Regions from separate parts of the Stenotrophomonas sp. YJH_SMC_36 genome, predicted to be linked through region 1. Evidence: predicted binding sites of a transcription regulator. Region 1 holds the regulator's gene; each other region holds the start of a gene.
The links. The regulator FliA, encoded in region 1, starts transcription of late flagellar genes. The targets are predictions, from matches to a motif close to TAAAGTTTNNCNNNCNNNGGCCGATAA.

Region 1 (7,096 bases):
CAGTTTCTGGTTCGCCAGGCATGGCCCGGCGAGCGTCATCGCAGGCCATCCACGTCGAGGATGAGGGCCATCCGGCCATCACCGATCAGCGTCGCACCGGCGTAGCCGCGCAGGCCGCGCAGGGCCTTCGGCAATGGCTTGATGACCACTTCCTCGCGCCCACGGACCTGGTCCACGACCAGGCCGAAGCGCGCCTCGCCGGCCTGCAGCACCACGATGGTGAGCAGCGCCGAGGCGGCCGGCGTCACATCCAGCCACTGGCGCAGATCGACCAGCGGCAGGGTGTGCGAGCGACGATCCAGCACCGCCCGGCCATCGAACCAGCCCAGCGAGGTGCGCGGTGCATGCAGCACTTCCATCACGCGCGCCAGCGGCAGCGCATAGACGTCCTCGCCGGCCTGCACCAGCAGGGTTGGCAGGATCGCCAGGGTCAGCGGCACGCGGATCAGGAAGCGGCTGCCCCGACCCAGTTCCGACTGGATCTGGATCTGCCCACTGAGCTCGCGGATGCGCGACTGCACCACATCCATGCCGACGCCGCGGCCGGAGATGTCGGTCACCTGCTGCTTGGTGGAGAAGCCGGGCAGGAACACCAGGTGCAGGCATTCCTCGCTGCTCAGCCGGGCCGCCGCCTCCGGGTCGATCAAGCCCTTTTCGCGTGCTTTCGCGCGCAGTTTTTCCGGATCGATGCCGGCGCCATCGTCCTGCACCTCGATGCTGACGTAGTCGCCTTCCTGCTGGGCCGACAGACGCACGTGGCCCATGCGTGGTTTGCCCTGTGCTTCGCGCAGATCGGGCATCTCCACACCATGGTCGATGGCGTTGCGGACCAGGTGCACCAGCGGGTCGGCCAGGGCCTCGACCAGGTTGCGGTCAAGCTCGGTTTCGGCGCCGACCAGCTCCAGGTCCACTTCCTTCTTCAGCGAGCGGGCAACATCGCGGGCGACCTTGGGGAAGCGCGAGAACACCTTGCCGACCGGTTGCATGCGCGTGCGCATCACTGCCGACTGCAGGCGCGCGGTGGCGATGTCCAGGGTCGACACGGCGCGGTCCAGTTCCTCGTCGCGCAGGCGCGCACGCAGGGTCTTGAGCCGGTTGCGCGACAGCACCAGTTCGCCGATCAGGTTGACGATCGCATCCAGCCGCTTGGTATCCACGCGCACGGTGTGCTCGGCCTCGGCCACCGGCTTGTTGGCCGCGGGCTTGGCAGCGGCGGCCGCGGGGCGCGGTGCGGGCAGTGCAGGCGCAGGCGCCGGCGGAGCAGCCACGGGTTTCGCGCCGGGGGCGGCGCCGCCGTGCAGCTGGTCCAGCAGGGCTTCGAACTCATCCTCGCTGATCAGGCCATCGTCGGCCTTGACCGGCGTCGCCACTGCGGTGGGGGCGTTGCTGCCGTGCAGCTGATCGAGCAGGGCCTCGAACTCGTCGTCGGTGATCAGGTCACCGGCAGCGGGCGCGGCTGCTGTGGGGGCGACAGCAGCCGGCGCAGCAGTGCCGTGCACGTCGAACTGGGCGATCAGGTCCGGCGGGGCATAGCCGGGTTCGTTGCCGGAAGACACGGCATCCAGCATCGATTGCAGGTAGTCCAGAGACTGCTGTGCGGCATCGAAGTGATGCGGCTGCAGCACCGCCTGGCCAGCGCGGGCGGCGCCCAGTGCCTCTTCGGCGGCATGGCACAGCTCGACCATGGCGGTGATGCCGAGGAAGCCGGCGCCGCCCTTGAGCGTGTGATAGCCACGGAACACGGCGTTGAGCTGGTCGGCGTCCTGCGGCGCCTGTTCCAGCGACACCAGCTGTTCGCCGAGGCGATCCAGGATTTCCTGTGCCTCGATGATGAAATCGGCGGTGATGTCGTCGGATACCGCGCTCATGCTTACAGTCCCAGGTCCGACAACAGGTCGTCGGCGTCGTTCTGAGAGACCGCGTGGCGGTCCAGTCCCTTCAGTGCCGGTCCGGCCAGCGCCGGATCGGTGCGATGCTGCTCCGGTGGCAGGCCCAGCGCGCCAAAGCCTTCGTGCACGCGGCGGACGATGCCGACCACGCGACGGATGATCTGTCCGGTCAGGTCCTGATAGCTCTGGGTCAGGGCAATCTCGGTCAGGTTGTGGCGGATGCGTTCCAGCTGCGCATCCTGCCCCGGCTGCAGGCCTTCGGCGCGCAGCTGTTCGGTGAGGCTGCGGCACTCTTCGGCCAGGTCCAGGGTGCGGTGCGTGGCCTGTTCGGTCATCGCCACCACATGGTCCAGGCGCGCGCAGGCGTCGTCCAGCTCGCCCGCCTCGCTGGGGACGGTCGGCAGTTCGCCCAGGGCCTGGCCCAGTTCGCGGGCCAGCCGTGACAGGCCGCTCATCATCGGCTGCGTGCGTGCGGCCACCAGGGCGTCGATGCGCTGGCGCCAGGCGCTCTCGTCGCCGGATTCGAGCGCGTCGAGGGCTTCCTGCAGGCGCAGGACGAGGGCGTTCTTGTCGACCGTGGCGTCCATCAGGCGCTGGCCGCCAGGCGTTCGAAGATCTTGCCCAGTTTCTCTTCCAGCGTCTGCGCGGTGAACGGCTTGATGATGTAGCCGTTCACGCCGCTCTGCGCCGCTTCGATGATCTGCTCGCGCTTGGCCTCGGCGGTGACCATCAGCACCGGCAGGGTCTTGAGCTTGGCATCGGCGCGGATCGCCTTGAGCAGTTCGATGCCGGTCATCACCGGCATGTTCCAGTCGGTGACCACGAAGTCGAACGGCTGGCTCTGCAGCATCGACAGTGCGGCATGCCCGTCCTCGGCTTCGGCGGTGTTGGTGAAGCCCAGATCGCCCAGCAGATTCTTGACGATGCGGCGCATGGTCGAGAAGTCGTCGACGATCAGGATGCGCATGTTCTTGTTCAAAGCGGAGTTCCTTTGTTGTTCAGTCGCCCGCGGTGGCCGTGGCCGCCGCGGGCATGTTCATTCTTCAAGCCCGGCATCCGCGGCCTCGAAGATCTTCAGCCGGCCGCGCAGGCGCAGCACGGCCTGGCCGTGGATCTGGCAGACGCGCGATTCGCTCACGCCGAGCACCGCGCCGATCTCCTTCAGGTTCAGCTCCTGCTCGTAGTACAGCGAGAGCACCAGCTGTTCGCGTTCGGGCAGATGGCCGATGGCCTTGCCCAGTTCGCGGCCGAATTCGCCACGTTCCAGGACCTGCTGCGGTGTGGGTCCGCCCTGGGCGACGGTGTCCAGTTCGCCCTGGTCTTCGATGCGCGATTCCAGGCTCAGCACCTGGCCGCGCGAGGCGTCCTCCATCAGCCGCAGGTACTCGGGCAGTGGCATGTCCATGGCCGCCGCCACCTCGGTGGCACTGGCTGCACGGCCCGTGGTCTGCTCCAGGCGGCGGATGGTGGCGGCCGCATCGCGGGCGCGCCGATGCACCGAGCGCGGTACCCAGTCGCCACGGCGGATCTCGTCGATCATCGAGCCGCGGATGCGGATCGAGGCATAGGTCTCGAACGAGGCACCCTGGTCGGCGTCGTAGCTGCGCGAGGCTTCGATCAGGCCCATCATGCCGGCCTGGATCAGGTCGTCCACTTCGACGCTGGCCGGCAGGCGTGCGGCCAGGTGATGGGCGATGCGCCGCACCAGGTCCGAGTGCTGGGCGATGACCTCGGTCGCCGCCGAGCGCTGGACTTCCCTGTACTGGGCCGCGCCTTTCATGCTGCCACCCCGCGTTGCTTGAGGATGCGCTCGAGGAAGAATTCAACGCCACCGCGTGGCTCGGTGGGGGCCTGCCAGCGGGCGGTGCGACGGGCGATCTCGGTGATCGCCAGCGCCGCCGGGCTGGATGGATAGGCCTTCACCACCGGCTGCTGGCGCTGCACCGACAGGCGCAGCCAGTCATCCTGCGGCACGCAGCCCAGGTAGTTCAGCGAGACATCGGCAAGGAACTTCTCGCAGACCCGGGTCAGCTTTTCATACAGCACGCGGCCCTCGTTGGGGTCGCGCACCATGTTGGCCACCACCTGGATGCGGTCCACGCCGCGCTCGCGCGACAGCACCTTGATCAGTGCGTAGGCGTCTGTGATCGAGGCCGGTTCGTCGCAGACCACGACAACCGTGTCCTGTGCGGCCTGGCAGAAGGTCAGCACGCCGTCGGTGATGCCGGCGGCGGTGTCCACCACCATGATGTCCAGCTCGCGTTCCAGTTCGGAGAACACGTTCACCAGGCCGATGTGCTCGGCCGGGGCCAGCTCGGCCATGTGCCGCCGACCGGACGCGGCCGGCACCACCAGCACGCCGTTCGGACCTTCGACGATCACGTCTTCCAGCGAGCAGCGGCCGGCGACCAGATCCGCCAGGGTGTGGGTGGGATTCAGGCCCAGGATCACGTCGATGTTGGCCAGGCCCAGGTCGGCGTCGAGCAGCAGCGTGCGCTTGCCCATGCCGGCCAGCGCCACGGCCAGGTTGGCCGAGACGTTGGTCTTGCCGACGCCGCCCTTGCCGCCGGTCACGGCGATGGTGCGCACAGGGCCGAGCGGCTCGCTGCGGGTGGCCGACAGCGGGAAGGTCTTGGTCAGCTTGGCGTACTCACGCGACGGCATGGTTCAACTCCGGGTTGCAGGGCATATCGGCCGCTCGGCGCAAATCTTCAAGGCGAAGTACAAGATTGGCCGCGCTGGCCCGGTGCAGGTCGTCCGGAACGTCCTGGCCATCGGTCACCCAGGTGATCGGCAGCGCGTGGTCTACCGCCACTGACAGGGCGTTGCCGAAGCGGCCGGTCTCATCCAGCTTGCTCAGCACCAGGCCCTGCAGGTTGGCCGCGCCGAAGCGGCGCACCACCTCGTCCATGTCGCCAAAGCTGGTATTGGCCGGCAGCACCAGCAGGGTGCGGACCTGGCGGGCGGCACGCAGCCACTGCAGCTGCGCGGCCAGGGCGCGGTCACGCGGGCCCAGGCCAGCGGTATCGATCAGCACCAGCTTGTAGTCCTTCAGCCGCTCCAGCAGCTGGTCCAGGTCGGTACCGCTGTTGGCTTCATGTACCGCGATGCCGAGCTGGCGGCCATAGCCGTACAGCTGCTCGCGGGCACCGATGCGCAGCGTGTCGGTGGTGACCAGGGCCACATCGCGCGGCGCGTGCTTCTCGGCGAAGCGCGAGGCGAGCTTGGCGATGGTGGTGGTCTTGCCGGCCCCGGTCGGACCGACCAGAGCGATCACGCCGCCTTCTTCCAGCGGATCGACCGGCGCGATCGGCAGCCTGCGCGAGATCAGGCCCAGCATCAGCCCGCGGCCCCGGTGGGCTTCGGTATCCAGCGGTATCTGCATGGCCACATCGCGGGCCAGCCCGGCATCGAATCCGTACTCGTCCATCAGGTCCAGGGCGGTCGCCCGCACCGGGCAGCCGCGCAGGCGCTCGTCGGTGAAGCGGTTCATCTCGCGCTCGATGACCTGGCGCATGCCGGCCACTTCGTGGCGCAGCTGGCGGATCTCGGCATCGTCCTGTGCAACCACCGTCAGTACCGGCGCCGGGGCAAGGAGCGGCGCCGGGGCCGGCGCGGTCTCCGCTTCAGCGGCAGCGGCAGGGGCTGGCGTGGTCTCGGCAACGTCCTGCGCGTACGGCGGCTCGGGGTGCACGGACTCGGCCTGCGCAGTGGCCGCAGTGGTGATCGGCAGCGGCGGCGGCAGCACTGCCGGCGCGGGGGATTCGTGATGCTCGTCCTGCGGCGGGTCGATCAGGAAACGGGCGCGGTTGGCGGGCGCCGGTGCGGGAGCCACGACGGCGCTCGCGAACGGCGCGAAGATCTGCTCCGGCAGTGCCGGATCGTTGACGGTGGCACGCGCCAGGGTGGCAGCGAAGCCGGAACTGCCGCGGGTGGGCACGATCTCGTCCGCACTGTCCAGGGTGCGGCCGGTGGCACCGACGGCCGCGCGGGCGAGGGCGGCCACGGCCGATGTGGTGGCGGTCACCGGCTGCTGGGCCGGTGTCGCGGAGCGGCGGCGGGTGACTGCGGCGATCACTGCATCCGCGGCGGTGCGCGGTTTCGGCGGCGGCGGAGCCACGTCGCGCCGCGAGGCTTCCAGCGCGCGTTGCACCGCGCTCTCGTCATAGTTGGCTGCGGCGACGATCTCGACGCCTTCCTCGATCCGGCGGTTGGACAGGATCACAGCATCGGGACCATGTTCCTTGCGCACCAGGTTCATGGCCGAGCGCATGTCGGCGGCGACGAATCGTTTGATTTTCATGCTGTGGTCACGGGACGGGGACGGCGGGGTGGTGGTGGGAGAACGCGGGTGGTCGGTGGTCTGCACGGAACGGGTTCCCCTTGGCATCTGTCTGTTGCGGTGGTTCGAAGGTGGTGTCTGTTTTCTGACGCATCGGTGGGCGGCGTCAGCTGATCGTTCCGACCAGCTTCAGGCGCTTGTCCTCCGGCACTTCGCTGTACGCCAGTACCGACAGCGACGGAACGCTGTGACGGACCAGGCGTGCCAACGCGGCACGTACCGGGCCGGGAACCAGCACGACCGCGGGCTCGTTGCGGGCTTCCTGCTTGCTGACACATTCGGCCAGACTCTGATGCAGTCGCTCGGCAAGCCCGGGTTCCAGCGCGGCGCCGTTGCCCTGCGTGGACTCCTGCAAGACGCGTTCCAATTGCGGGTTGAGGGTGAACACCGGCAGCTCCACCGACATTCCGGCGATCTCCTGCACGATGAAGCGGCCGAGCGCGGTGCGCACTGCGGCGGTGAGCGTGGCCGGGTCCTGGCTGGACGGCGCGTGCTCCACCAGTGCTTCGGCGATCTTGCGCAGCTGGCGGATCGGAATGCGTTCCACCAGCAGGTTCTGCAGCACCCGCACCACGGCCGACAACGGCAGCGCCTTGGGCGTCAGATCTTCGACGAGCTTGGGTGCGCTCTTGGCGAGGTTGGCCAGCAGGTGCTGCACCTCTTCGTGGCCCAGCAGCTCCGGCGCATGCTCGCGGATGAGGTGGGAAAGATGGGTGGCGACCACGGTGGCCGGGTCGACCACGGTGTAGCCCATGGTTTCGGCCTGGGCGCGCTGGTGCGGCTGGATCCAGGTAGCGTCCAGGCCGAAGGCGGGATCCTTGCCGGCGATGCCGTCCAGCGGGCCGAGCGCACTGCCGGGGTCCAG
Region 2 (7,096 bases), on a different contig from region 1:
TCGCGGTTCGTGGCGGTGCTCGACGATTCGGAAGCGCATCACCGTGCAGCGCTCGATGGCGTCGGTGTGGCCCTGGGCCGGCTGACGCGCGCGCGCCTGCTGCTGGATTCGGGCCAGCTGGTCGCGCTGTCGGAGCAGCGGCTGAAAACGGCCTGGCCGCACTGGCTGGTGTATCCGCAGCGCTCGGCGCGCCACCGTGGATTCCTCGCTTTCCGTGAGTGGTTGCATGCGCAGGCCAGCGAGCATGCGCGGCACATGGAGACGCAGGGCTGATCCGGCCCGGCGCACGCAGCCACCTGCCGCGTGCTGCGGGTCACTGCTGCGTCATCGCACCAGGGTGACCGCCTGTCCGGAACGTGCGAAAGCGTCCTCGAGCAAGGGCCCTGCCCTGATCGCCTCGACCTCGTCGAACAGGGCCCGCAGGGCGGCAGCGGGGCGCGCCGCAGGTGCGGCCACGGCCTGCTGGATCGCAGTGAAGCGGTCGGCGAGCACGCGGTGTCCCGGATGCTGCAGTGCCCAGGCCTGCAGTGGCTGGCGCACGCCAGCGGCGGCATCCAGGCGCCGCGCGTCAAACAGATCGATGGCCGTCGCCGACGTGTCGGCACGCTCGATCGTGGCGTGCCGCAGTTCCCGGCTCAGGAACAGATCGTAGGCGGCACCGCGGCCAACGGCGATACGCAGCCCATCGCGATCCAGATCGGCCACCCGCCGCGCGGGACTGTCCTCGCGCACCAGGTAGGTTCCTTCGATCTCCACATACGGTGCACTGAAGGCGATGCGGCCGGCACGTGCCGGATCGATGGCGAGAAAGGCCAGGTCCCATGCGTCGTCGGCTGCCGCCGCGACCACCGATGCGGCCGCATCGTGACAGGTGAATCGCGCCTGCACGCCCATCCGCTGCGCCAGCGCGGTGGCCAGCTCCACCGAGGGGCCGCGCGGCGATCGTGCGTCGCCCTGCGCAAGGACCGGATTCCCCAGATTGATGGCGACGCGCAGATGGCCCAGTGGCGCCAGTGCACTTCGGTGATCGGCCAGGGTCATGCAGCGCTCCGCGAAGGGTGGGCAGGCCAGCATGCCCGCAACGATGCGCACGGAATGTCAGGGCGGCGCTATCCTGCGACGATGCACCCCATCGCGCATGTCGAGATTCCGGCCAGCGACCTGGCTCGCGCCATCGCCTTCTACCTGCAACTGCATGATGCCGGCCACTGGCGGGTGGCCGAGATCTGCGACAGCGAGGGCAACCGCATTGCGCTGCAGGCGCCGGTGACGTTGTAACCCGGGCACCGTGCCGCGCGGTGCTACCGTGATGCGGCGTGCGAGCGCTGCAGCCAATCGGTGATCGCCGGATCGAGCCGCGCATCGTCCGGCACGCGCAGGCCGAATGCCGACTGCAGCACGTCGCGCACGTCGGCGGCATCGCGCAGCGGGCGCTTGAGCGGCGCCTGCCCGGGGCGGTACTCGGTGTAGTTGCCACTGCCGATGGTGCGCCGCCAGTCCGGGCCGGCCAGTGAGGCGCGCAGCTGGCCAGGGAAACCCGAATCCGGGTGCGTGCACACGTACCAGTTGGCCACCACGTTGTCGATCGGCGCTGGCGGCCGCAGGTCGAAGCGGTACAGCGCCCGCCATGCGTCGCCCGCCTGGGCGGACAGCACGAAATCGTCCCCGCCCGGCAGCTGCTGCAGCTGGAAAGACTCATGCGGCGTGGTTTGCGGCGCCGTTTCGTGCAGCCGCAGTGGCACCGTCGGCGTCAGGCCACCGAAGCCGGCATCGACCAGCCAGTCCTCTCCCTCCACGTGCACGCGCAGCAGCAGGTGGGTACGCGCCGTCGGGGCATCGTCCTGTGCCGCCAGCAGCACGCGCGCGCTCAGCGGCTGTGCGTCGAAGCCCACTGCCTGCAGGAGCACCAGCAGGCCGCCGTTGAGTTCAAAGCAGTAACCGCCGCGCTGCTGGTCGAGAAGCTTGTGCTGCACGCTGTCCAGATCGATCGGCACCGCGTCGCGCAGCAGGCTGCTGAGGGTTTCAAAAGGGAGCAGGGCGTTGTGGCGCTGCACCAGCAGGGTCAGTCCGGCAAGGTCCAGCGACGGCGGAGCATCCAGTTGCAGGCGCTGAAGATAACGGGGGACGTCGAGCGGGGTCATGGCGAGGGCGGCCGGTGGGAAGAATCCCACTGTGCAACCGCAACCGGGGTTGAGGTCAAGCGCGGGCGCTGTGTCACGTCTCCGTCGCCTGGGGCCGGTACAAAGAGCGCAACCGGCACGGTGCGTGCCACGGCATCGGCAATGTGCCTAAAGTTGCCGCCGGTCAGGCCGATACAGGTGCGTCCTTCCGCCTGGAGTCTGTGATGTCGGCCGCCGTCCCCCTTCGGTCCCTGCGCACCCGTCTCATCGCGATGCGCTCGGCGTTTCCACGCCTGCTGGTCTGGCTGCAGCCGCATCGACTCAGCGTGGCCAACAAACTCAAGGCCACCCTGCTGGTCTGCGGCGCGGGCCTGGTGGCGATCGCCGCCGTCCATGCCTGGACCGGCCATGCCAGCAGCCAGGCCGCACGCAGTCAGGCCAGTTACCAGCGTGGCAGCGATCTGGCCGCACGCCTGGCGACACGGGTGGCGGAGGCGCGTCGCCTGCAGACCCAGTATGCACGCAGTTTCGACGACGCTGACCGCAGCCAGCTGCAGGCTGCCCAGCAGGCATTGCAGGTCGATCTGAATGCGCTCAGGGCGATGCCGATGGATGCCGGTCGCCGCAAGGCATTGCAGGCGCTCACCGAGGCCGCCGAGGGATTCTCGCAGGGAGTGGCCGCGCTGTTCGAACGTGTGGATGAGATGGGGCGGGGTGATGCCGGCCTGGCTGCACAACTGCAGCAGGCCGCCGACGCCCTGCAGCAGCGGGTGGATGGCCTGGACCGGCCGGCACTGGCGCTGCACCTGCAGAAGATGCGGCGCCAGGAAGCGCTGCTGCTGCTCGATGGCGATTCGACTCATGCCGACCGCGCCAGCGAAGAGAAGCTGCCGTTCGATCTGGCGCTGGCGGGGTTGCCGCCCGACGTGCAGGAGGCGCTCCGCAGCGGCATGGACGCCTATCAGTCGGCACTGCTCGGCTATACCGCTGCCCGCGTCGGCCTTGACGTGGAGACGCAATCGCTGATGGAGACGGCTGCCGGCGTGGCGCCCGCGCTCGCCGCCTTCCAGCAGGCACAGGTGAATGCGCTGGCCCTGGCGCAGGCGCGGCAGCAGGCCGGTGCACGCACCATGAGCGTGCTGTTCGCCCTCACCCTGCTGCTGGTGGCCGGCGTGCTGATCACCAGCCTGCTGCTGGTGCTGCGCGCGGTGCGCAGGCCGATCCAGGACACCCTGCGGTTCGCCAGCGACATCGCCGATGACCGGCTCGATACCACGTTGCGCGTGCACAACGCCAACGACGAGATCGGCCAGCTGGCACAGCGCCTGGTGGACATGCAGCAGCGGCTGCGTGCGCGCATCGAGACCGAGCGTGCGATGGCCCGTGGCAACACGCGCGTACGCCAGGCCCTGGACTGCGCGCAGACCGGGCTGATGGTGGTCGATGCCGAAGGCCAGGTGGCCTACGCCAATCCTGCGTTGCGGCACGTGCTGGGCCTGCAGGCCGACGCGCTGGTCGGCACTGACGCGCGGGACCTGCATCCGGCCCTGGCCAGCCTGGTAGACGCGCGCCACCGCCAGGAGCGGGAAATCAGTCATGCCGGTGTGCGCTATCAGTTGATCGCCAATGCCATCGTCGATGACGACCAGTTCCTGGGCGTGGCGCTGGAGTGGCGCAGCCGTGCGCTGGAAACGCTGCTGGAGACCGAGGTGGCGGCACTGGTCGACGCTGCCGCGCAGGGTGACCTGCACGGGCGCATTTCGCTGCAGGGCAAGCACGGTTTCGTGCATACGCTGTCCACCAGCATCAACCGCCTGCTGTCCACCTTTGAAACCAACCTGGGGGACCTGCAGGCATTGCTGGCGGCGTTGGCCCGTGGGGATCTCAGCGTGCGCATGGAAGGTGAGCTGCAGGGCGTGTTCGCACGCATGCGCGACGACGCCAATGCAACCGTCGCACAGCTCGGCCGCATCGTGACCCGCATCCAGCGCGCCGCTGCCAGCCTGGACAGCGGTGTCGGTGAAATCGTTGCCGGCCATCACGACCTCTCGCAGCGTACCGAGCAGCAGGCGGCCAATCTGGAAGAGACCGCAGCCTCGATGCATGAGCTGACCGACACCGTCGGCCGCAACGCCGATGCCGCCGGACGTGCCGACGCGCTGGTGCAGGGGGCTGCAGCGGTTGCACAGCGGGGTGGGGTGGCCGTCGGTCAGGTGGTGGAGACCATGCAGGGCATCAGTGAAGCATCGCACCGCATCGGGGACATCACCCAGTTGATCGACGGCATCGCATTCCAGACCAACATCCTTGCGCTCAACGCCGCCGTGGAGGCTGCGCGTGCCGGAGAGCAGGGCCGCAGTTTCGCGGTGGTGGCGGCGGAAGTGCGTCTGCTCGCGCAGCGCAGTGCCGAGGCAGCCAGGCAGATCAAGGCGCTGATCGAGGATTCCGTGGCACGCGTCGGCCAGGGCAGCGTGCAGGCCGCGCAGGCGGGCACCACCATGGACGAGATCGTCGGCAGCGTGCAGCAGCTGGCGGACCTGCTCGCTGGCATCCGCAGCGCCTCGCAGGATCAGCACGCAGGCATCGCCCAGGTGAACCACGCCATCGTGCAGATGGAGGCCAGTACCCAGCGCAATGCCAGCCTGGTGGAAGAAGCCGGCTCGTCGACCGCGCAGATGCAGGCGCAGGTGCGCGCGCTGGCCGAAGCCGTGTCCGCGTTCCGCCTGCAGCCGGACCGTCAGGCCCGCGCGGCGGCGTGATCGCGTCCGCCGCCGGGTCCAGCCCGGCGGCGCGGCTCAATACACGTCGCGCCGGTAGCGGCCGCTCTCGAGCAGCGTTTCCACCACCTCGTCACCGAGCGCGCCCCGCAGTACCTGATCCACGCCCTCGGCCATGCCCTGCAGCGAGCCGCAGACATGGATCACGGCGCCACGCTGCATCCATTCCCGCAGTTCATCGCAGGCCGACCGCAGGCGGTCCTGGACGTAACCGCCCGCTGCGTCGCGCGAGAACGCCAGGTCGACCCGGATCAGATGGCCCTGCGCCTGCCATGCGCTCACCTCATCGGCGAACAGGAAGTCATGAGCGCGCTGGCGCTCGCCGAACAGCAGCCAGTGGCCGTGCTCGCCTGCGTGTGCCGCCTCGCGCAGCAGGCCGCGCAGGCCGGCGATGCCGGTGCCGTTGCCGATCAGCACCATGGGTGCGCCCGGCACGCGATGGAAGCCGGGGTTGCGGTGCACGCGCGCGGCGATGTGCGCGCCTGCCGGCGCATGCAGCGACAGCCAGCCCGAACCCAGCCCCGGGCGCCCGTTGTTGTCGTGCACCAGGCGCACGACCAGTTCCACCATGCGATCGGCCGGGCAGGAGGCGATCGAATACTCGCGGCCCGGCAGTACGGGCAGGGCCGTCAGCCAGCGTCCGGCATCCTGCACCTGCAGCGCACTGGCCGCGTCCGGCAGTTCGCGTTCGCTGGCCAGGCACTGCAGGGTCTGCGTGCCGCCTTCGATCAGCAGCGGTTGCAGCGGGTCCAGTCCATGCGCCAGCAGTACCGCACGGGCATGCGCGGCGCTGTGCCGCGGCGCGATGTGCAGGATGTCGCCGGCCTGCCACTGCACGTCATCCGGCGCGGCCAGCCGGATCCGCCAGATCGGACCACCGACGCTGCCCGGGTTCAGCTGCTGGCGATCCAGCAGCTGCCAGTCGTGCATGCGGGTGGCCGCCGGCAGCACGCTGTCGTCGGCAGCAATGCCGGTCAACAGGCCGAGCTGCTGCTGCCACTGGCGCAATGCCGCGACCGATGCAGCGTCCACGTCGATGCGGTCGAACATCGCGCGGGCACCGTTGCCCAGCAGCCACGCATCGAACTGGCGGCCGAAGGCGCAGTAGTGCGGGTACTGGCGGTCGCCCAGCGCGAGCATGCCGAACTGCAGTGTGGCCAGGTCCAGGGATCGGCCCAGCAGCTGGCGCGAGGCACGTCGTGCCGAATCCGGCGGTTCGCCGTCACCAAAGGTACTGAGCACGAACAGCGCGTGGCTCGCCGCCTGAAGGCGGTGCGCGTCGATCCTTGCCAGCGGCAATACCTGCACCGCCTGTCCGCTGGCCTGCAGCTGCGCTGCCGCGCGCCATGCCAGCTGTTCGGCCAGGCCGCTCTGGCTGGCATGTACCACCAGCCATGCGGCGCCGTTGGCTGCGACCGCCGGCAGCGGCTGGCGCAGCGCACGTGCGGCGCGCTGGCTGCGGCGACGGTCGAGATAGAGCAGCCAGCCGGTGATGAAGAACAGGCTCATGCCCAGGCTGCTGAGCATCACGATGATGCGCCCGGGAATCCCGAAGTAGCTGCCCGAGTGCAGCGCGAACATGCTGGTAGCCAGCTGACCGCCAGCGCCCTGGCGCGCGTAGGGACGCGCGTCCAGAATCGCACCGCTGGCAGGGTCGAGCTGCAGCAGATCGTGCGCGCGGTCATGATGGCCGCCGCGCAATGCTGGATCGCCCGCCATGGTCCGCACATTCAGTGCCTGGCCGGGCTTCTCGGGCAGCCGCAGGTCGATGTAACCGGTGCGCACCCCGGCCTGCGCGTACAGCGTCGTTTCCACGCGGCGCAGGTCGAGCACGGCGCCGGCATCGATCACCTGCTTGGCCGGTGGCGCCACGCCGAGCAGGGCATTGGCCGCGCTGCGATACCAGTCGAACGACCACCACAGGCCGGTCAGGGCACTCATCAGGTAGATCAGCAGCACCCAGGTGCCGGCCACCGAATGCAGGCTCCACAGGAAGCCGCGGCCGCTGCGCTTCCATTCCACGGCCAGCCAGCTTCGCCAGTGCCACCAGCGGCGGGGCCAGCGCAGGTAGAGCCCGGACAGCGTGAAGAACAGCAGGGCGATCGCGCAGCTGCCGGTGATCCATTTTCCGCGCTCGCCCGCGGCGAGGTGGCGGTGCAGGTCTTCGACGAAGTCGAAGAAGGCCTGCCCGCGCAGGGC
Region 3 (7,096 bases), on a different contig from region 1:
TTGGCGCATCGGTGGCGCTGGACGGCGGCACCGCCGTGGGAGCCGCAGCGCCCACACGCGGCGTCGCAGCCGCAACCTCCGGCCCCGCAGCCACCGCAGGTGGTGCTGCAGGCCGGGCAACCGCTACTGGCTCACCCGCATCGCGGCGCAGCCACCAGCCCATTCCCACACCTACCAGCACGCCCAGCACGATCAACTGCGAAAGTCGCATCGGTTCACTCCTGCATCACCACGGGGACAGAGGTATCCACCGCATCGGCCACGCGCAGTGCATCCCAGTTGGTCATGCGCACGCAGCCATGCGATTCGGTCTTGCCGACATGCCCGGGTACCGGCGTTCCGTGCAGGCCATAGTGGGGTTTGGACAGATCGATCCAGACCCGGCCGACCGGATTGTTCGGACCGGGCGGCAGCGTGGCCTTCTTCTCGCCTTTGCGCGCATCCCAGAACAGCTTGGGGTTGTAGTGGAACGGCGGGTCGCGATGGACGCCGAGAATCTTCCATTCACCGATCGGCAGCGGATCGTGCTGGCTGCCGGACGAAACCGGCACCTGTGCGATCACCTTGCCCTGCGCATCCAGCAACTGAAGAGTGGAATCGGACTTGTCGACCACGATCTTCGCCGCCTTCGGCAATGCCGCGGGGGCGATGTTGGGCACCTGGATACGGCTGCCGGCCTTGGCCAGATCGACGCCGGGGTTGAGCAACTTCAGAAGGGCAGGGGACGCGTGGAAGCGTTCACCGAGCGCTTCCTCGACGCTGCTGTAACCCAGCGACTTCAGCTTTGCCTGTGCGGCGGGTTTCTTGGGAATGGACTGGAACGGACCGGCAACATCCTCGGCCGTCAGCGTGTAGCTGGCCAGCGGCGCGATCGTCTCGGCCTGGAGAGCCTCCCAGGTGCCGTCGTCCAGCTCTCCGCTCACTGTCAGGCCGTGTGCCGCCTGGAAGCCGGCCACGGCCCGATGCTGGTTGCTGCCGACTTCACCGTCGATCTCGCCCGGGGAGAAATTGGCGCGATCCAGCAACACTTGGGCGTGCAGCGGCGAGCGGGCTGCTGTATCGGGTCCGGCCTTCTCGGCAATGGGCTCCGGCAGCTGGGCCGGCGGCGGTACCTGCGCGAAGGCGGGCGACACCAGCAAGGACAGGGCGAGCAGGGCGGGGCGGTACACGGGCATGAAGATCTCCGGCAGATGGCAGCTCCACCCTGCCCGCAGAGGCTGCGCAGCCTCCGTGAAAGCAACCTGATGCCGGCATGAGCAGGGCAGCCCCGGCGTGGCTCAGGCCCTTGTCGCAGAAGTACGGGGCGGGGCCTCACCAAGGTGAACGGCTGCCGACGCCCGTGCTTGTTGCCGATCAAGATTGCCGGTGGCGCGGCCGATACGGGCGCATCCCCCCGTTTTGGATGTACCCATGGATTACTTGAGGAATGTCAGGGTTGCCTGGCGTCTTGGGCTGGGCTTTGGCCTGTTGCTGCTGCTGGTCGCGGCCGTGGTGGTCACCGGCGCCACCGCCAGTGTCGTGCAGAAGCGCGCGATGCAGCAGGTAGTCGACGTCAGTGTGGCCAAGGTACGCCTGCTGTCGCAGATGCTCGATGCCAACAACCAGATGATGGTAGTGCGCCGCGAAATGCTGATCCGCCAGGGCGAAGACCGCGGCAGCGACGAGAAGCGCATTGCCGACCTGGTCAAGCGCTACGAGGCGGATTGGTCCGCCTATCAGGCACTGCCGGGCGATGCCGAGGGCAAGGCCATCGCTGAAACCATCGCGGCCAAGCGCGCCCTTGCGCGCCCGCTCAACAAGCAGACCAGCGAACTGATGGAGCAGGGCGACTACCCCGCTGCCGTGGCACTGACCCTGGGGCCGGTGCAGGACGCGGCCAACGGCTGGAACAAGGCGTTGTCCGAGGGAGTCGACTTCGAAGAGAAGGAAAGCCGCGAGGCCGCCGCCGAGGCGATCCGCCTGGGTGAACGCAGTCTGCTGCAGTTGCTGGTGCTGGGAGGCGTGGCCCTGCTGGTCGGCATTGCCGCCTCGGTGATGATCGGTCGCAGCCTGACCGGTCCGCTGGCACGCGCGGTGAACCTGGCCGAGCGCCTGTCCAAGGGCCAGCTGGACCAGGAATTCCGCCTCGGCGGCCGTGACGAGCTGACCCGGCTGGGCGAGGCGATGGCCAGCGTGCGGCAGAGCGTGCAGGCCGCCATCGGGGCGCAGATGCACATGGCCGAGCAGCACGAGGCGGGTGCGATCCGCTACCGCATGGACGCCAGCGCGTTTCCGGGCGATTTCGGGCGCATGGTGCAGGCCACCAACAGCCTGGTGGAATCACACGTGCAGGTGGAACTGCTGATGGCCGAGGTCATGCAGCGCTATGCCATCGGCGACCTCAGCCGCGACCTTCCGGACTATCCCGGCGAGAAGGGTACGCTGACCCGCACGCTGGCCGCAGTGAAACAGAGCCTGCTGGCAGTCAACACCCAGATTGACGACCTGGTCCGCGCGGCGCGCGCCGGAGATTTCAGCGTGCGTGGGGACGCCAGTGCGTTCCAGTATCAGTTCAGGGCGATGGTCGAGCAGCTCAACGGCATGATGGCCAGTTCGCAGGCCAGCATCGCCGACGTCTCCGATGTGCTGCGCGCGGTCTCCGGGGGCGACCTCACTGCGCGCATGGACGGTCACTACGACGGCGTGTTCGCCCGCATGCGCGACGATGCCAACACCACCACGGCCCAGCTGACCGGCATCGTGCGCGGCATCCAGGACGCTGCCGACAGCATCAACACTGCCGCGCAGGAGCTCGCTGCCGGCAACAGCGACCTGTCGCGCCGTACCGAACAGCAGGCCGCCAACCTGGAAGAAGCGGCGGCATCGATGGAAGAACTGACCTCGACCGTCCGCCAGAATGCCGAGCTGGCCCGCCAGGCCGACAGCGAGGCACACGCTGCCGGCGCGGCGGTGCGGGCCACCGAACAGGCAATGGCACAGATGGCATCTGTGATGGGAGAGATCGATCAGTCCTCGGCGCGCATCTCGGAAATCTCCACGGTCATCGATGGCATCGCCTTCCAGACCAACATCCTGGCCTTGAACGCTGCGGTGGAAGCTGCCCGCGCGGGTGAGCAGGGCCGCGGCTTTGCCGTGGTCGCCAGTGAAGTGCGCACGCTGGCGCAGCGTGCGGGCATCGCCGCCAAGGAGATCAAGGAACTCATCGAAGAGGCGGCAGGCAAGGTGCAGAGCGGTCTGGCGGTCACGGTCGAGTCGGAAGCGGCCATTGCCCGCTTGGCACAGGCCAGCGCACGCACCAACCAGCTGATGAGTGACATCGCTGCGGCGAGCAAGGAACAGGCGGCCGGCATCGAACAGGTCAATCAGGTGGTGGTGCAGATGGATCAGGTGACCCAGCAGAATGCCGCACTGGTGGAAGAAGCCACTGCCGCCAGCCGCGCGCTGGAAGAGCAGGCCAATGCGCTGACCGCGTCGGTCGCGGTGTTCCATATCGAGCAGAGCGGTGCAGTCCGCACGGTGGCAGCACGCGCGGCCTGACCGTCGGCAGCCGCCTGAAGGCACGGGCCGCCACGTGTTCGCGCGTGGTGGCCGGTCAGTCCTGCATGCGGCGGATGCGGCCGTCCTCGATCTTCCAGATCACGTCCTTACCCGTGGAGACGTACAGCGGCGAGCGGGCCCACAGGCTCCAGAACACATGGATCTCGGTCGGTGTCGGGTCCTGCAGATGGGTGATGAACATCGCCGCACCGGGTGGCGCACGCTTCAGCTGGATGCAGCTGTGGGTGAAGGCGCGGCGGGAGACGATCCGACCGTGGGCGATGTCGAGACGATGCGTGCCGCCCAGCGGAACCACGGCAGGATCGGTGGTGGCGGGCAGCAGGTAGACCGTCCACGCATCGGCGGCCGTACCGGGCGCCGGAAGAACCACGCTGTTGTAGGTCTGCGCGCAGGCGTCGAAGGCGCTGTTCAACGCCAGCGCCCGTGCGGCGGCAGCGCCGGCCTGGTAGGTCGTTGGCGCCGCTGGAACATCCAGAGTCTCGGTTGCGCCGGTCATCCTTCCCTGCGCGTCGGTGGCGGCCCGATACAGGACCACTGCGCCGTCGCCGATCATGCTGACTTCGTAGTGGCTGCCGCGCTGTTCGGTTATCCAGCCCCTTACCCGGGTGTCGCCGCGCATGCCCTGTTCGAGCAGGGCGTCGGTTGCGCGCTCGGCCGCCAGGTCGTGCTCGAACATCTGCCGGCCACGCGCTTCAGCCTGTGCGACGGCCTGCGCGGTACCCACATCGTCCGCTGGCGCGGCGGGAGCCCGCGCATTGCCGGAAACGGCCGGTGACGCGGCGCAGAGCCACGCCAGCAGCCCCAACATGCCAGTCCATCGTTTCATGGCCCTTTCCTCCGCTCTGCGCCCTGCGGCACCGTGGAGTATGCCGCAGGCCGGTGGTCTACCGCGCGCCACCTTTTTCGGCGATGCTCGCTGAAAAGGGGAGCGGGCATGGACAACAGGGAACCGGAAGGGACCTATGGCGATGTGCCGCGGGTGCAGGGCATCGAGGTGGCTGCGGCGCCACCGGAGCCGGAAGCAGCGACCGACTGGTCGATGCTGCCGCTGACCCGTGGTGATGATGACTCGGCGGTGATGCAGGCGCTGTCCCGCATGCGCCGTGAGCCGGCGTTGCTGTTCACCACTGCCTATCTGCTGGTGTCGCTGCTGGGGCTGTGGTGCAGCTTCTGGTTCTACCGGGGATTCGAGCTGTCGATTCTGGATTACCTGCAGCCCAGCGATTTCCTGGTGGCCGGCATCCGTGACCCGGCCTATGCACTGCTGCTGGCTGCGGGCGTGCTGCTGGTGCTGCTGGTGAGCTGGCCGGACACGCTACGGATGCGCAATGCGGCCAAGCTCGAGCAACTGCGCGCACGCAACTGGGCATGGCGGGCGGTGCTCATGCGCTCGGTACTGACCAGCTGGGAGGGCGTAGGTCTGCGGCCGCTGACGGCGATGACCCTGGCCGTGGCCGCTTTCATGGCCATCGGCGCGGCCAACTACGTGCAGGTGCGGGGGCAGCAGATCCGCAACGAGGGACGTGGGGAAGTGATCCGCCTGCAGTTGAACGGCGACGCGGCGCCCTTGCCTGGCACCGCGCGCCTGCTGGGCTCCAGCAGCGCATTCCTGTTCGTCTGGTGGCCGCAGCAGCGACGGGCCGAAGCGAGTCCGATAGCTGCGGTGCGCAAGCTGCAGGCGGTGGCCGTGGCGGCACCCGCGCCCAAGGGCCGGGCCGGCGATTGACTGAGCCGTGGCGCCGCCGGGTGCTCATGCTGCCCGGCGTGCGCCACGTCACCGTGCAGGGCCGCAGGCATCGTGTGCCCGCTGCGCTGCCGGGTGCATCTCAACCGCCTGCGCGGGTCCGCGCGGCCTTCTTCGCGGCGGTCGAGCGTGCCGCCTTCTTTGCCGCCCGGGTTGCCGCTGCCTTCTTCGCGGCTGCACTGCGCGTGCTGGCGGTGGACTTCTTCGCGGGCGCTTTCTTCGCGACAGTCTTCTTTGCGGCCTTCTTCGCCGGTGCTTTCTTCGCCGCCTTCTTCGCAGTCTTCTTGGCGCCCTTGCGGGCACTGCCACTGCGCTTGCCTCCGCCATCCTGCTTGTTCACGGTGGCCCACGCGATGCGCTCGGCGGTGCTCTCACTGGCACCACGCTCGCGCTCGCTTTCCTCGATGTGTTCGGCCTGGCGCTTCTGCTTGTCGGTATAGGCGGATTTGTCTCCACGGGGCATGACACGTCTCCTTGCAGGCGATGGGGGTGAGGCGGTCAGGCCAGTTGCCGCAGCTTCGGTTCGCGGGCCCACTGGCGGGTGGCGGCGACGGCGAGGAAAGCGCCGGCATCGCCCGCGTCGACGATGCCTGCATCCTTGCCCACGCGCGCCGCCTTGAGCAGCACCCGGCCTCCTTCATCGCTGCCGATGGCCTTCAGGTGTGCCCACGCGGTGCTGGCAAATTCCAGCCCCGCGCTGTCGCTGGACAGCCGCTTGCCGGCCTCCTCGCTGAGCACGATCGCGACCGCATCGAACACCGCCGATGGAGTCCCCGCCAGTTGCCCGTCGGCCGCTTGCAGCTTGCCGTTGCTCAGGGTGGCGCCGCCCACCTTGGGAGCCACCAGCTTCACCGCGGCACCGGCCTTCTCTGCGGCCTTGCGCAGGCTGCTGATGACACCGGCATCGGAGCCTTCATCAAACAGGATGCCGATGCAGCGCCCTTGCAGGGTGGGTTTGTTGCGGCCGATCACGCGGACTTCCGGTGCGGGGGGCATGTCCTGTGCCGGCGTAGCAGTGGGCGCCGGGTCGGGCAGGGCGGGCAGCGCCAGTCCTTCCGCTACCCGCTGCGCGAGGGTTTCGTCGATGTTGCGCAGGTGGCTGACGGTACGAACCCGCACCTTCAGCGTTTCCACCTTGGACAGCTCGAATACCAGTGCCGAGGCCAGATGTGCCTGCTCGGGTGCTTCCAGGCTGCGGAAGAACATCCGTGCCTGGCTGTAATGGTCGGCGAAGCTCTCGGCACGCGTGCGCCCCTTGCGGCCGTCATCCGCGCTGGCATGGCTGCGGAATCCGGCCGGTGTCTCGCGCGGGCTGTCGTCCTCCAGCGAACTGGGGTCGTAGGCCACGCGGCCCTTGGGCACCTGCATCTGCATATGCCCATCGCGCTGGTGGTTGGCAAACGGGCACTTTGGCGCATTCACCGGGATCTGGTGGAAGTTGGGTCCGCCCAGGCGGATCAGCTGGGTATCCAGGTAGGAGAACAGCCGGCCCTGCAGCAGCGGGTCGTTGCTGAAGTCGATGCCGGGCGGCACGTTGGCCGGGCAGAAGGCCACCTGCTCGGTTTCGGCGAAGAAGTTGTCCGGCCAGCGATCCAGCACCATGCGCCCGATCACCTTCAGCGGCACCAGCGATTCGGGAATGATCTTGGTCGGGTCCAGGTGATCGAACGGAAATGCGTCGGCCTCCTCTTCCGTGAACAGCTGCACGGCCAGTTCCCATTCGGGGAAGTCGCCACGCTCGATCGCCTCGAACAGGTCGCGCCGATGGAAATCGTTGTCCGCGGCCTGCAGCTT

Region 2: AC5P76_RS08260 (methyl-accepting chemotaxis protein) is a predicted target of FliA. The motif match lies at 2,290-2,316, and genes of this name have one in related genera.
Region 3: AC5P76_RS02005 (methyl-accepting chemotaxis protein) is a predicted target of FliA. The motif match lies at 1,355-1,381, and genes of this name have one in related genera.

Annotation. Positions count from the first base shown of each region.
Region 1 covers NZ_JCAFTD010000012.1:26,129-33,224, reverse strand. Annotated here, with positions in the region: gene AC5P76_RS18455 (chemotaxis protein CheA) at 36-1,868, opposite strand; gene AC5P76_RS18450 (protein phosphatase CheZ) at 1,871-2,476, opposite strand; gene cheY (chemotaxis response regulator CheY) at 2,476-2,868, opposite strand; gene AC5P76_RS18440 (RNA polymerase sigma factor FliA) at 2,926-3,669, opposite strand; gene AC5P76_RS18435 (MinD/ParA family ATP-binding protein) at 3,666-4,553, opposite strand; gene flhF (flagellar biosynthesis GTPase FlhF) at 4,540-6,192, opposite strand; gene flhA (flagellar biosynthesis protein FlhA) at 6,338-7,096, opposite strand, start outside.
Region 2 covers NZ_JCAFTD010000003.1:363,103-370,198, forward strand. Annotated here, with positions in the region: gene AC5P76_RS08240 (LysR substrate-binding domain-containing protein) at 1-273, shown strand, start outside; gene AC5P76_RS08245 (transporter substrate-binding domain-containing protein) at 325-1,041, opposite strand; gene AC5P76_RS08250 (VOC family protein) at 1,123-1,278, shown strand; gene AC5P76_RS08255 (arylamine N-acetyltransferase family protein) at 1,302-2,141, opposite strand; gene AC5P76_RS08260 (methyl-accepting chemotaxis protein) at 2,345-4,879, shown strand; gene AC5P76_RS08265 (PepSY domain-containing protein) at 4,916-7,096, opposite strand, start outside.
Region 3 covers NZ_JCAFTD010000001.1:472,885-479,980, forward strand. Annotated here, with positions in the region: gene AC5P76_RS01995 (M23 family metallopeptidase) at 1-211, opposite strand, end outside; gene AC5P76_RS02000 (L,D-transpeptidase family protein) at 216-1,175, opposite strand; gene AC5P76_RS02005 (methyl-accepting chemotaxis protein) at 1,411-3,537, shown strand; gene AC5P76_RS02010 (hypothetical protein) at 3,593-4,384, opposite strand; gene AC5P76_RS02015 (hypothetical protein) at 4,493-5,284, shown strand; gene AC5P76_RS02020 (hypothetical protein) at 5,385-5,765, opposite strand; gene AC5P76_RS02025 (catalase) at 5,801-7,096, opposite strand, start outside.